DNA from 3 places in the Phytohabitans sp. LZ39 genome. Region 3 is predicted to be linked to each of the others. Evidence: predicted binding sites of a transcription regulator. Region 3 holds the regulator's gene; each other region holds the start of a gene.
What was found. The regulator HrcA, encoded in region 3, represses chaperone genes, less so after heat shock. The targets are predictions, from matches to a motif close to GGTTNGCACNCTCNNNNNGAGNGTGCNAACC.
Positions count from the first base shown of each region.

Region 1: a site for HrcA is predicted at 1,974-2,004, ahead of groL (chaperonin GroEL). Genes of this name have one in related genera too.
Region 2: a site for HrcA is predicted at 1,403-1,433, ahead of groL (chaperonin GroEL). Genes of this name have one in related genera too.

Region 1 covers NZ_JCADBM010000001.1:686,567-689,819, reverse strand. The annotation lists gene AC5L36_RS03170 (hypothetical protein) at 1-18, shown strand, start outside; gene groL (chaperonin GroEL) at 158-1,780, opposite strand; gene AC5L36_RS03160 (cold-shock protein) at 2,106-2,309, opposite strand; gene AC5L36_RS03155 (serine hydrolase) at 2,649-3,253, shown strand, end outside.
Region 2 covers NZ_JCADBM010000040.1:28,614-31,866, forward strand. The annotation lists gene groL (chaperonin GroEL) at 1-1,306, opposite strand, end outside; gene AC5L36_RS43625 (cold-shock protein) at 1,670-1,873, opposite strand; gene AC5L36_RS43630 (CDP-alcohol phosphatidyltransferase family protein) at 2,273-3,064, opposite strand; gene AC5L36_RS43635 (GTP cyclohydrolase II) at 3,141-3,253, opposite strand, start outside.
Region 3 covers NZ_JCADBM010000013.1:49,064-52,316, forward strand. The annotation lists gene hemW (radical SAM family heme chaperone HemW) at 1-73, shown strand, start outside; gene AC5L36_RS24290 (DUF4870 domain-containing protein) at 383-1,006, opposite strand; gene hrcA (heat-inducible transcriptional repressor HrcA) at 1,172-2,194, shown strand; gene dnaJ (molecular chaperone DnaJ) at 2,232-3,253, shown strand, end outside.

The sequences.
Region 1 (3,253 bases), on a different contig from region 3:
AACCAGCCACGTCGCTGACGCCGGTAAAGCCGGCCGCGGCGCACGGCCGCCGCGCAAGCGACGCGAGCGCTGACCAAATAGCGAAGGGGCGAGCCGGGTTAACCGGCTCGCCCCTCCATTTAGGACAGGTTGACCCTCACCTGAGCACAGGTAGGGATCAGAAGTCCATGTCACCGCCGCCGGGCGCACCCGCCGGGGCCTTCTCCTTCTCCGGCTTGTCCGCCACCACAGCCTCGGTGGTGAGGAACAGGGCCGCGATCGACGCCGCGTTCTGAAGCGCCGAACGGGTCACCTTGGCCGGGTCGATGATGCCCGCCGCCAGCAGGTCGACGTACTCACCGGTGGCCGCGTTGAGGCCGTGGTTGGTGTCCAGGTTGCGCACCTTCTCCACCACGACGCCACCCTCGAGGCCGGCGTTGACGGCGATCTGGCGCAGCGGCGCGTCGAGCGCGATCTTCACGATCGTGGCGCCGGTGGCCTCGTCGCCGACCAGGTCGAGCTTGTCGAAGGCGCTCTTGCCGGCCTGCACCAGCGCGACGCCGCCACCCGGGACGATGCCCTCTTCGACGGCGGCCTTGGCGTTGCGGACCGCGTCTTCGATGCGGTGCTTGCGCTCCTTGAGCTCGACCTCGGTGGCCGCGCCGACCTTGATGACCGCGACACCGCCGGCCAGCTTGGCCAGGCGCTCCTGGAGCTTTTCGCGGTCGTAGTCGGAGTCGCTCTTTTCGATCTCGGCGCGGATCTGGTTGACCCGGCCCTGGATCTGGTCGGCGTCACCGGCACCGTCGACGATCGTGGTCTCGTCCTTGGTCACCACGACCTTGCGGGCGCGGCCCAGCAGGTCGAGCGAGGCGGCGTCGAGCTTGAGCCCGACCTCCTCGCTGATGACCTGACCGCCGGTGAGGATGCCGATGTCGGTCAGCATCGCCTTGCGGCGGTCGCCGAAGCCGGGCGCCTTCACGGCGACGGACTTGAACGTGCCGCGCACCTTGTTGACGACCAGGGTGGCCAGCGCCTCGCCCTCGACGTCCTCGGCGATGATCGCGAGCGGCTTGCCCGACTGCATGACCTTCTCGAGGATCGGCAGCAGGTCCTTCACCGACGAGATCTTGCTGTTGACGATCAGGATGTAGGGGTCGTCGAGGACGGCCTCCATCCGCTCGGCGTCGGTCCAGAAGTACGGCGAGATGTAGCCCTTGTCGAAGCGCATGCCCTCGGTGAGCTCGAGCTCGAGGCCGAAGGTGTTGCTCTCCTCGACGGTGATGACGCCTTCCTTGCCGACCTTGTCCATCGCCTCGGCGATGATCTCGCCAACGGTGGCGTCACCGGCCGAGATCGACGCGGTGGAGGCGATCTGCTCCTTGGTCTCGACGTCCTTGGCGAGCTTCGCCAGCTCCTCCGCGACGTTGGCGACGGCCGCCTCGATGCCCCGCTTGAGGGCCATCGGGTTGGCGCCGGCAGCCACGTTGCGCAGGCCCTCGCGGACCAGCGCCTGGGCCAGGACGGTCGCCGTCGTCGTGCCGTCACCGGCCACGTCGTCGGTCTTCTTCGCGACCTCCTTGACCAGCTCCGCGCCGATCTTCTCGTAGGGGTCCTCGAGCTCGATCTCCTTGGCGATGCTCACACCATCGTTGGTGATGGTGGGCGCGCCCCACTTCTTCTCGAGCACGACGTTGCGGCCCTTCGGGCCCAGCGTCACCTTTACGGCGTCGGCGAGGGTGTTCATGCCCCGCTCAAGGCCGCGGCGCGCCTCCTCGTCGAACGCGATAATCTTGGCCATACGGCGTTGTCCTCCAGCTGGACATCCACGGCACTCCGGGCCTCAGGCTCGAAGCGCGCAGCGACCTTCCGTCGGCCGGGCCGGATAGCCCGCGACGACCGGCCACGTGCCGCGTCACCATCTGAGGTGCGCACGACCGCGGCCCCACCGCCCCGACCATTTGGCACTCACATGCCGCGAGTGCCAACAACCTGTTTAGCACTCTCCCCTAGGGAGTGCAAGCGCGTCCGGTGAACGGGCGATGAGGGCTGGGAAAAGCCGCACTAGAAAAGCTGGGAGGCGGGGCCGGATACCGGTGCCCCGCCTCAACGCGTTACTGGGCGGCTCAGGCGATGACCCGAACCTTCTCGGCCTGTGGCCCCTTCTGGCCCTGAGCGATCTCGAACTCCACGCGCTGGCCGTCGTCCAACGCCTTGTATCCGTCCATCTCGATCGCCGAGAAGTGGACGAAGACGTCCTGACCGCCGTCTACCGCGATGAAGCCGTAGCCCTTTTCGCTGTTGAACCACTTGACGGTGCCCTGTGCCACGGTGCACTTCCCTCACTTCGATGGTGCTGGGTTCGACAACCCCCGGCCGAACTGTCTGCTTGGCCGGGGCCGCCGATCCGTGGTCCGGGGTGGTCCGTCGAACACAGCGGCCGAAATCGCACGCTACACGAGGACCCCCGCCCGCGCACTACCCCAAAACGGACACCCGGGTCGTCACCCGGCATCCTGCCGCCCCTACCAGCACTCCTGCCTCGTTGAACTCACGTGGTTTCACACAGGCCAAACGGGCGGGGAAAGCACCGCGCACGGCTCGGTCAAGGGTGGCTCGCGGCGGCGTACGTAGCAGCCGCGCTGACCACCGTCGCCCTGGTCGCGACGGTGAGCACCAGCGAGGGTGCGGCGGTGCCCCGCTGGGTCTCCGGAGCGGACCGGGCGGCGGTGCCTTCGCCGGCGCCACCGCCACCGCGGGTCCACGTCGAACACGCCGGCTTCCTCTCCTGGGCATTGCTCGACCGCGGCACCGGCAGGATCAGCGGCTCGGCCAACCTCGCCGCACCCAGCGACACGATGTCGATGGTCAAGGCCTGGATCGCGGCCGACTACCTGCGGATGGCAGCGGACGGGGAGATCAGCGAGGCGCGGCTGCGCCAGCTCACCATCATGATCCGGGACAGCGACAACGCGGCCGCGGAGGCGCTGTTCGAGGCGGTCGGGCGCCGGGCCTCGATCGAGCGGCTGATCGCGAGTTGCGGGCTCACCGAGAGCAGCGCGTACGGCGAGTGGTGGAGCAAGACCACGATCTCCGCGCGGGACACCGTACGGCTCGGCGCCTGCATCGCGGACGGGCGGGCGGCGGGTCCACGGTGGACGGACTGGTTGCTGGACCAGATGCGCCAGGTACGCGGCGCCGGCGACTTCGGCGTGCGGCTCACCCTCCCCGACCCCGGCCGCGTGGCGATCAAGAACGGCTGGCTCCTGCGCGA
Region 2 (3,253 bases), on a different contig from region 3:
TGGCGTCGTCACCGGTCAGGTCGAGTTTGTCCAGGGCGTGGGCCGCCGCGTTGGCCAACGCCACCCCGCCTCCGGGGAGCAGGCCCTCTTCGATGGCGGCCTTGGCGTTGCGGACGGCGTCCTCGATGCGGTGCTTGCGCTCGTTGAGCTCGACCTCGGTGGCCGCGCCGACCTTGATGACCGCGACGCCGCCGGCGAGCTTCGCTAGGCGCTCGTGCAGCTTTTCCCGGTCGTAGTCGGAGTCGGTGTTGTCGATCTCGAAGCGGAGCTGGGCGACCCGGCCGGCGATCGACTCGGCGTCACCGGCGCCGTCGACGATCGTCGTCTCGTCCGCGGTGACGACGACCTTTCGGGCCCGGCCCAGCATGTCCAGGCCGGCCTGGTCGAGTGCGATGCCGGCCTCGTCGCTGATGACCCGGCCACCGGTGAGGATGGCGAGGTCGGCGAGGGTCGCCTTGCGGCGGTCACCGAAGCCGGGTGCCTTGACGGCGAGTGACGCGAAGGTGCCGCGGACCTTGTTTACGACCAGGGTGGCGAGGGCCTCGCCTTCGACATCCTCGGCGATGACCACCAGCGGCTTGCCAGTGCGTGTGACCTCTTCCAGGACCGGGAGCAGGTCGCTCAGACGCGAGACGCGGTGGTCGACGATGAGCAGGTACGGATCGTCGAGGACGGCTTCCATCCGTTCGGTGTCGGTGGCGAAGTACGGCGAGATGTAGCCCTTGTCCAAGCGCATGCCCTCGGTGAGCTCAAGCTCCAGGCCGAAGGTGTTGCTCTCCTCGACGGTGATGACGCCTTCCTTGCCGACCTTGTCCATCGCCTCCGCGACGATCTCCCCGATAGCCGGGTCGGCGGCGGAGATCGAGGCGGTCGCGGCGATCTGCTGCCTGGTCTCCACCTCATGGGCCTGGTTCCTCAGCGCCTCCACCACCGCTGCGACGGCGGCCTCGATGCCACGTTTGAGCGCGATCGGGTTGGCACCGGCGCCGACGTTGCGCAGTCCCTGCCGTACGAGTGCCTGGGCCAGGACAGTGGCGGTCGTGGTGCCGTCGCCGGCAACGTCATCGGTCTTCTTGGCGACTTCCTTGACCAACTCGGCGCCCAGCTTCTCGTACGGGTCGTCGAGCGTGATCTCCTTGGCGATGCTGACCCCGTCGTTGGTGATCGTGGGCACCCCCCACCCGGCGTCGAGCACGACGTTGCGACCCTTCGGGCCCAGGGTCACCTTCACCGTGTCCGCCAGGATGCTCATGCCGCGTTCCAGGCCGCGACGGGCCTCGTCACCGAAAACGATCAACTTGGTCATCTGCGTCGTCCTCTGCTCCTCGTGCCGAGTGGCACTGGTCGGACCGACCTGCGATGACCGCCGCACGGTGCCCCGGATCGGGGTCTCATCCCATTCGGTTAGCACTCAGATAATGCGAGTGCTAATCACAGTCCACCACCGTTCCCCTTGGAACGCAAGTGACGGGGCTGACCTGGGTAGCGTGGCTCATGGTGCTCTACGGCAGGGGCGTCGCCGCCATCGAGGTGGCTTCGCGCGGAGCGATCCTGTAATCGGCCGTTGAACACAGCTACAGCCCCCCGACCGGGTTGCCGGATGAGGGGCTGCAGGCTTGACGGGTGCGACCTCGCGTCGTTACGGGGCCGTACCCGGGTCCTCGGAGCTTTACAGGGCCTTGACGTACTCGGCCTGCGGGCCCTTGGGGCCCTGGGCGATGTCGAACTCGACCCGCTGGTCCTCGGCCAGGCTGCGGAAGCCCGCCGTTTGGATGGCGGAGAAGTGGACGAAGACGTCAGTGCCTCCGCCGTCGACCATGATGAAGCCGAAGCCCTTGTCGTCGTTGAACCATTTCACAGTGCCCTGTGCCATGTAGTGCCTTCCTGGAGGAGATGGGACGCGAACCGCGTCGCGGTCCGCCGGCCGGTTGTCGCAGCGGCGGTACCGCACCATCTCAACCAAGAAACAGCGGCACGCCCGCGGAATCCGCAGGCGTGGACAGGTAAACCACGAACACAGAAACGTTCGACCACCCGGTACAACCGGCTCGCCCGACCGCGCATTCCCGCGGGCTCCCGTGGTGACGCCGGTCACCGCCGACGCCGGATCTCCCGGTCGTTCGACGTGGCGATCTGCCTTGGGCTCGCCGTTACGATCTGAGCGATTCCACACGTGCGGTCTTGTCGTCGGCGCGGGAGGGTCCACGACGCGTCGGCGCGGCGCGCGTGTGGGTCAGCCGCTGCCGGCTTGTCCAGCCGGTCACGTCTGTGGCTAGGAGGGCGAGTCGTCTCGGCCGGCGACCATGCCGGCCGAGAGCAGGGGTTGCCCGTCCCAGGCGAGGGAGCCGGCCGAGACTGGGAACGCGAGGCGGCCCAGTGTGGTGAGGTGGGTGCCACGTTGGGCGGCGAGCCAGACGACGTCCCGCCCGAAGGATTCGACAAGCAGGGCCAGCGCCGCGCCGAGAGCGATGTGCATGAGCGAGGTGGGGAAGATCCCGGTCGCGGCGCATGTGAGAACGATGCCTTGGACCACGGCGACGACCTTGCGCCAGTACCGGTACGGAACTCGGCCGTGCAGCCAGGGCAGTGCCCAGCCGGCGGCGGCATACAGGTAGCGCATCAGGCCGATTGTGGCGATCCACGCGCCGGCCGACCGGGCGACGTAGATGGCGAGTACCAGCAGGAGGAAGGAATCGACCTCCATGTCGAACCGAGCGCCGAGTGGCGACGCGGTGCCGGTGCGCCGGGCGATCCAACCGTCGACCGCGTCGAGAAGTAGCGCGAGCGCCGCGATCGCGACGATCATCCGGACCGATCCGGGGACGGATGCCGACAGTGCCAGAACCGCGCCGACGAGGATCGCGCGGGTCAGGGTGATCCAGTCGGCCGGGCTTAGCCGGCCCTGCTCGGACCGGCGCAGGCCATGGGTCAGCAGGCCGGTCAGCGCCATCGCGTACCCGAGGCCGAGCACCCAGCCCGCCCGTGTCAGGCCGACCAACCCGGCCAGAGCGAGGAGCACACCGGTCTGTACAGCGAGCCCACTGACCGGGCCGGTCCACAACACTTGGCAAATCCCTTCGCATGGGCGGGTGGCGATGGCCACGGGCAGCCGGACCGCACGCTTATTTCCATCAGGAGACCTACCCGCGGTCGCAGATGGTCGTCGGGATCATGTGGCCGCCGAGCTTGGCCTTGGCGGCCAGATATCCGGCGTTGGCGACGGATACGTGAACCCCGGTCGGCACCTGCTCGG
Region 3 (3,253 bases):
CGACGGGCGGGCGGTGCTGACCCTGCGTGGCCGCCTACTCGCCGACGCCGTCGTCCGCGACCTCCTGCCCTAGGACCCGAGACCCAGAAGCAGACTTGCCCGGATCCGCGCCACCTGCGGACCGCCGCTCCCGCCGGAGACCGCGGAGGTCGGCGGCTCGCGGGGCGAGCCGAAATCCCCAACCCCCGCTGCCAGGTCCGCGGTTCAAGCCCTTTCGGGCGTCGCGAAAGCGACGCTTCAACCAACAGCGGACGGGTGAGGCCGCGGGAGCGACGGTCTGGACCACGACGGACATCGCGGTAGCTCAGATATCGAGTATTGGGTTGGATCTTTGATGCTGCGAGACCCCGGTGACCGAGTGGATCACCGGGGTCTCGCGCTGTCACTTGATGATCGAGATGCTCATCGGGTAGTTGTACAGCTGGCCGTCGTTGGCCTTCACGCCGCCGATGATGCCGAAGACGATCGCGATGATCATCGCGACCGGCGCGAGGATGAAGCCGATCAGCGCGCAGACCAGGATCCAGCAGATCACCGTGATGATCGACCACAGCAGCTGGAAGTTGAGCGCCGCGACCGCGTGCGCGCGCACGGTCGGCGACTGGCTGCCCTTGGCCAGCAGTGACACCAGCGGGCCAACCCAGCCCAGCGTGCCGCCGCCGATGAACGCGCCGGCCGCGCCGCCGAAGTGGGCGACGAGTGCCCACGTCTTCTCGTCGTTGTTGGCGTATCCCGCCGGCGCCGGGCCGGCCGCGTAGTAGCCGCCGGGCGGACCCTGCGGCGGGTAGCCGGGCGGTGGCTGGTAACCCGCTCCGGGCGGTGGGTAGCCGGCCCCGCTCGTGGGCGGCGGGGGTGGCGGTGGAGCGTCACTCGGTGGGGGTGAGTAACCGGGAGAGGGTGCCTCGCCCGGCATCGAGTAGGACGCTGGGGGTGTCGGCGGAGAGGTCGGCTCCGGCGGCGTGGCGCCAGGCTCGTCCCCTCCGGGAGGGCGAGGTGGTTCTGTCATGAAGGTCACGGTAGGGGCACGGATCAACCGACGCCACACAACACACTTACCAGTTGCGGACATTGTGCCCAAAGAGATCATCGCGGTCGTGTGGGGGTGCGACGTAGACTGGCACTCGCTACAGTCGAGTGCCAGTCTCTTCATCTGGTGCGGCAGGGGGTGACAGTGAGTCTCGATGACCGCAAGCTCGACGTGCTCCGAGCGATCGTCGAGGATTACGTCGCCACCCAGGAGCCGGTCGGCAGCAAGGCTCTTGTGGAGCGACACCAGTTGGGCGTCTCGCCCGCGACAGTGCGAAACGACATGGCCGTTCTCGAAGAGGAGGGCTACATCCGGCAGCCGCACACCAGCGCCGGCCGCGTGCCGACCGACCGTGGCTACCGGCTCTTCGTCGACCGGCTCTCCCGGGTCAAGCCGCTGAGCCCCGCCGAGCGGCGGGCGATCGAGCGGTTTCTGGCCGGGGCGCTCGACCTCGACGACGTGGTGCACCGCACGGTGCGCCTGCTCGCCCAGCTCACCCGCCAGGTCGCCGTGGTGCAGTACCCAAGCCTGTCCCGCTCCTCGGTGCGCCACCTGGAGCTGGTGCCGATCTCCACGACGAGGGTCATGCTCGTGATGATCGCCGACACCGGTCGGGTGGAGCAGCGGCTCGTCGAGCTGCCTGCGCCCGTGCCCGTCGACGCCGTCACCGACCTCCGCCGCCTGTTAAACGAAAAGCTCGTGGGCAAGCGGCTGTCGGACGCGCCGCCGCTGGTCCAGGCGCTGGTCGAGGAGGTCGCGCCGGATGCCCGAAACACCATGGCCACCCTCGCCACGGTCTTGCTGGAGACGCTCGTCGAGCGGCACGACGAGCGGATCGCGCTGGCCGGCCGGGCCAATCTGACCCGCGGCGGCCTGCTCGACTTCCAGGGCTCCCTGCGCCCGATCCTCGAGGCGCTCGAGGAGGAGGTCATCCTGCTCAAGCTCCTCGGCGAGGTCGACGCGGACACCCTCCTGATCCGCATCGGCGACGAAAACGAGATCGACAATCTCCGGTCCACCTCGGTTGTCAGCACGGGCTACGGTCCAGGCGCGACAATCGTGGGTGGTCTCGGCGTCCTCGGGCCGACGAGGATGGACTACCCCGGCACCATCGCCACCGTGCGCGCCGTGGCACGCTACGTAGGCGACCTGTTGGGAAACAACTAGCCCGGGACAGCGCGAGAGCATGAGGACACGGAACGCAGTGGCCAAGGACTACTACGGGATTCTCGGCGTGAGCCGAGACGCATCCGACGACGAGATCAAGCGCGCCTACCGGAAGCTGGCCCGCCAGTACCATCCGGACGTCAACCCGGATCCGGATGCGCACGAGAAGTTCAAGGACATCAACGCCGCGTACGAGGTGCTTTCAGACGACCAAAAGCGGCAGATCGTCGACCTCGGCGGCGACCCTCTCGCCCCTGGTGGCGGTGGGCCGGGTGGTGGTCCCGGCGCGGGGCCATTCGTCGGATTCCAGGACATCATGGACGCGTTCTTCGGCACGGCTGCCGGGGCGCGCGGTCCGCGTTCGCGCACCCGGCCGGGTGCCGACGCGATCCTGCGGCTGGAGCTCGAGCTGACCGAGACCGCGTTCGGGGTGGAGGCGCCGATCACGGTGGACACCGCCGTGCTCTGCACCACGTGCTCCGGCGCCGGCACCGCCGCCGGCACCCACCTGGCCACGTGCGAGGCCTGCGGCGGGCGCGGCGAGGTGCAGTCGGTGCAGCGCACGTTCCTCGGCCAGGTCGTCTCGTCCCGGCCGTGCACCGTCTGCCAGGGCTACGGCACCGTGATCCCGCACCCCTGCGCCACCTGCGGCGGTGACGGCCGGGTCCGCACCCGCCGCTCGCTGACCGTGAAGATCCCGGCCGGCGTCGAAGACGGCATGCGCATTCGCCTGGCCCAGCAGGGCGAGGTCGGCCCCGGCGGCGGCACGGCCGGCGACCTCTACGTCGAGATCCACGAGCGCCCGCACGACGTGTACTCCCGCAAGGGCGACGACCTGCACTGCCGCGTCACCGTCCCGATGACCGCGGCGGCGCTCGGCACCCGCCTGACCATCAAGACGCTCGACAGCGAGGAGCAGCTCGATGTCAAGGCCGGCACCCAGCCCGGCGCGACGTTGCGGCTGCGCGCCCGCGGCGTGCCCCACCTGCGCGGCACCGGCCGGGGTGACCTCTTCGTCCACCTCGACGTACGCACGCCCACCAAGCTCGACCCGGAGCA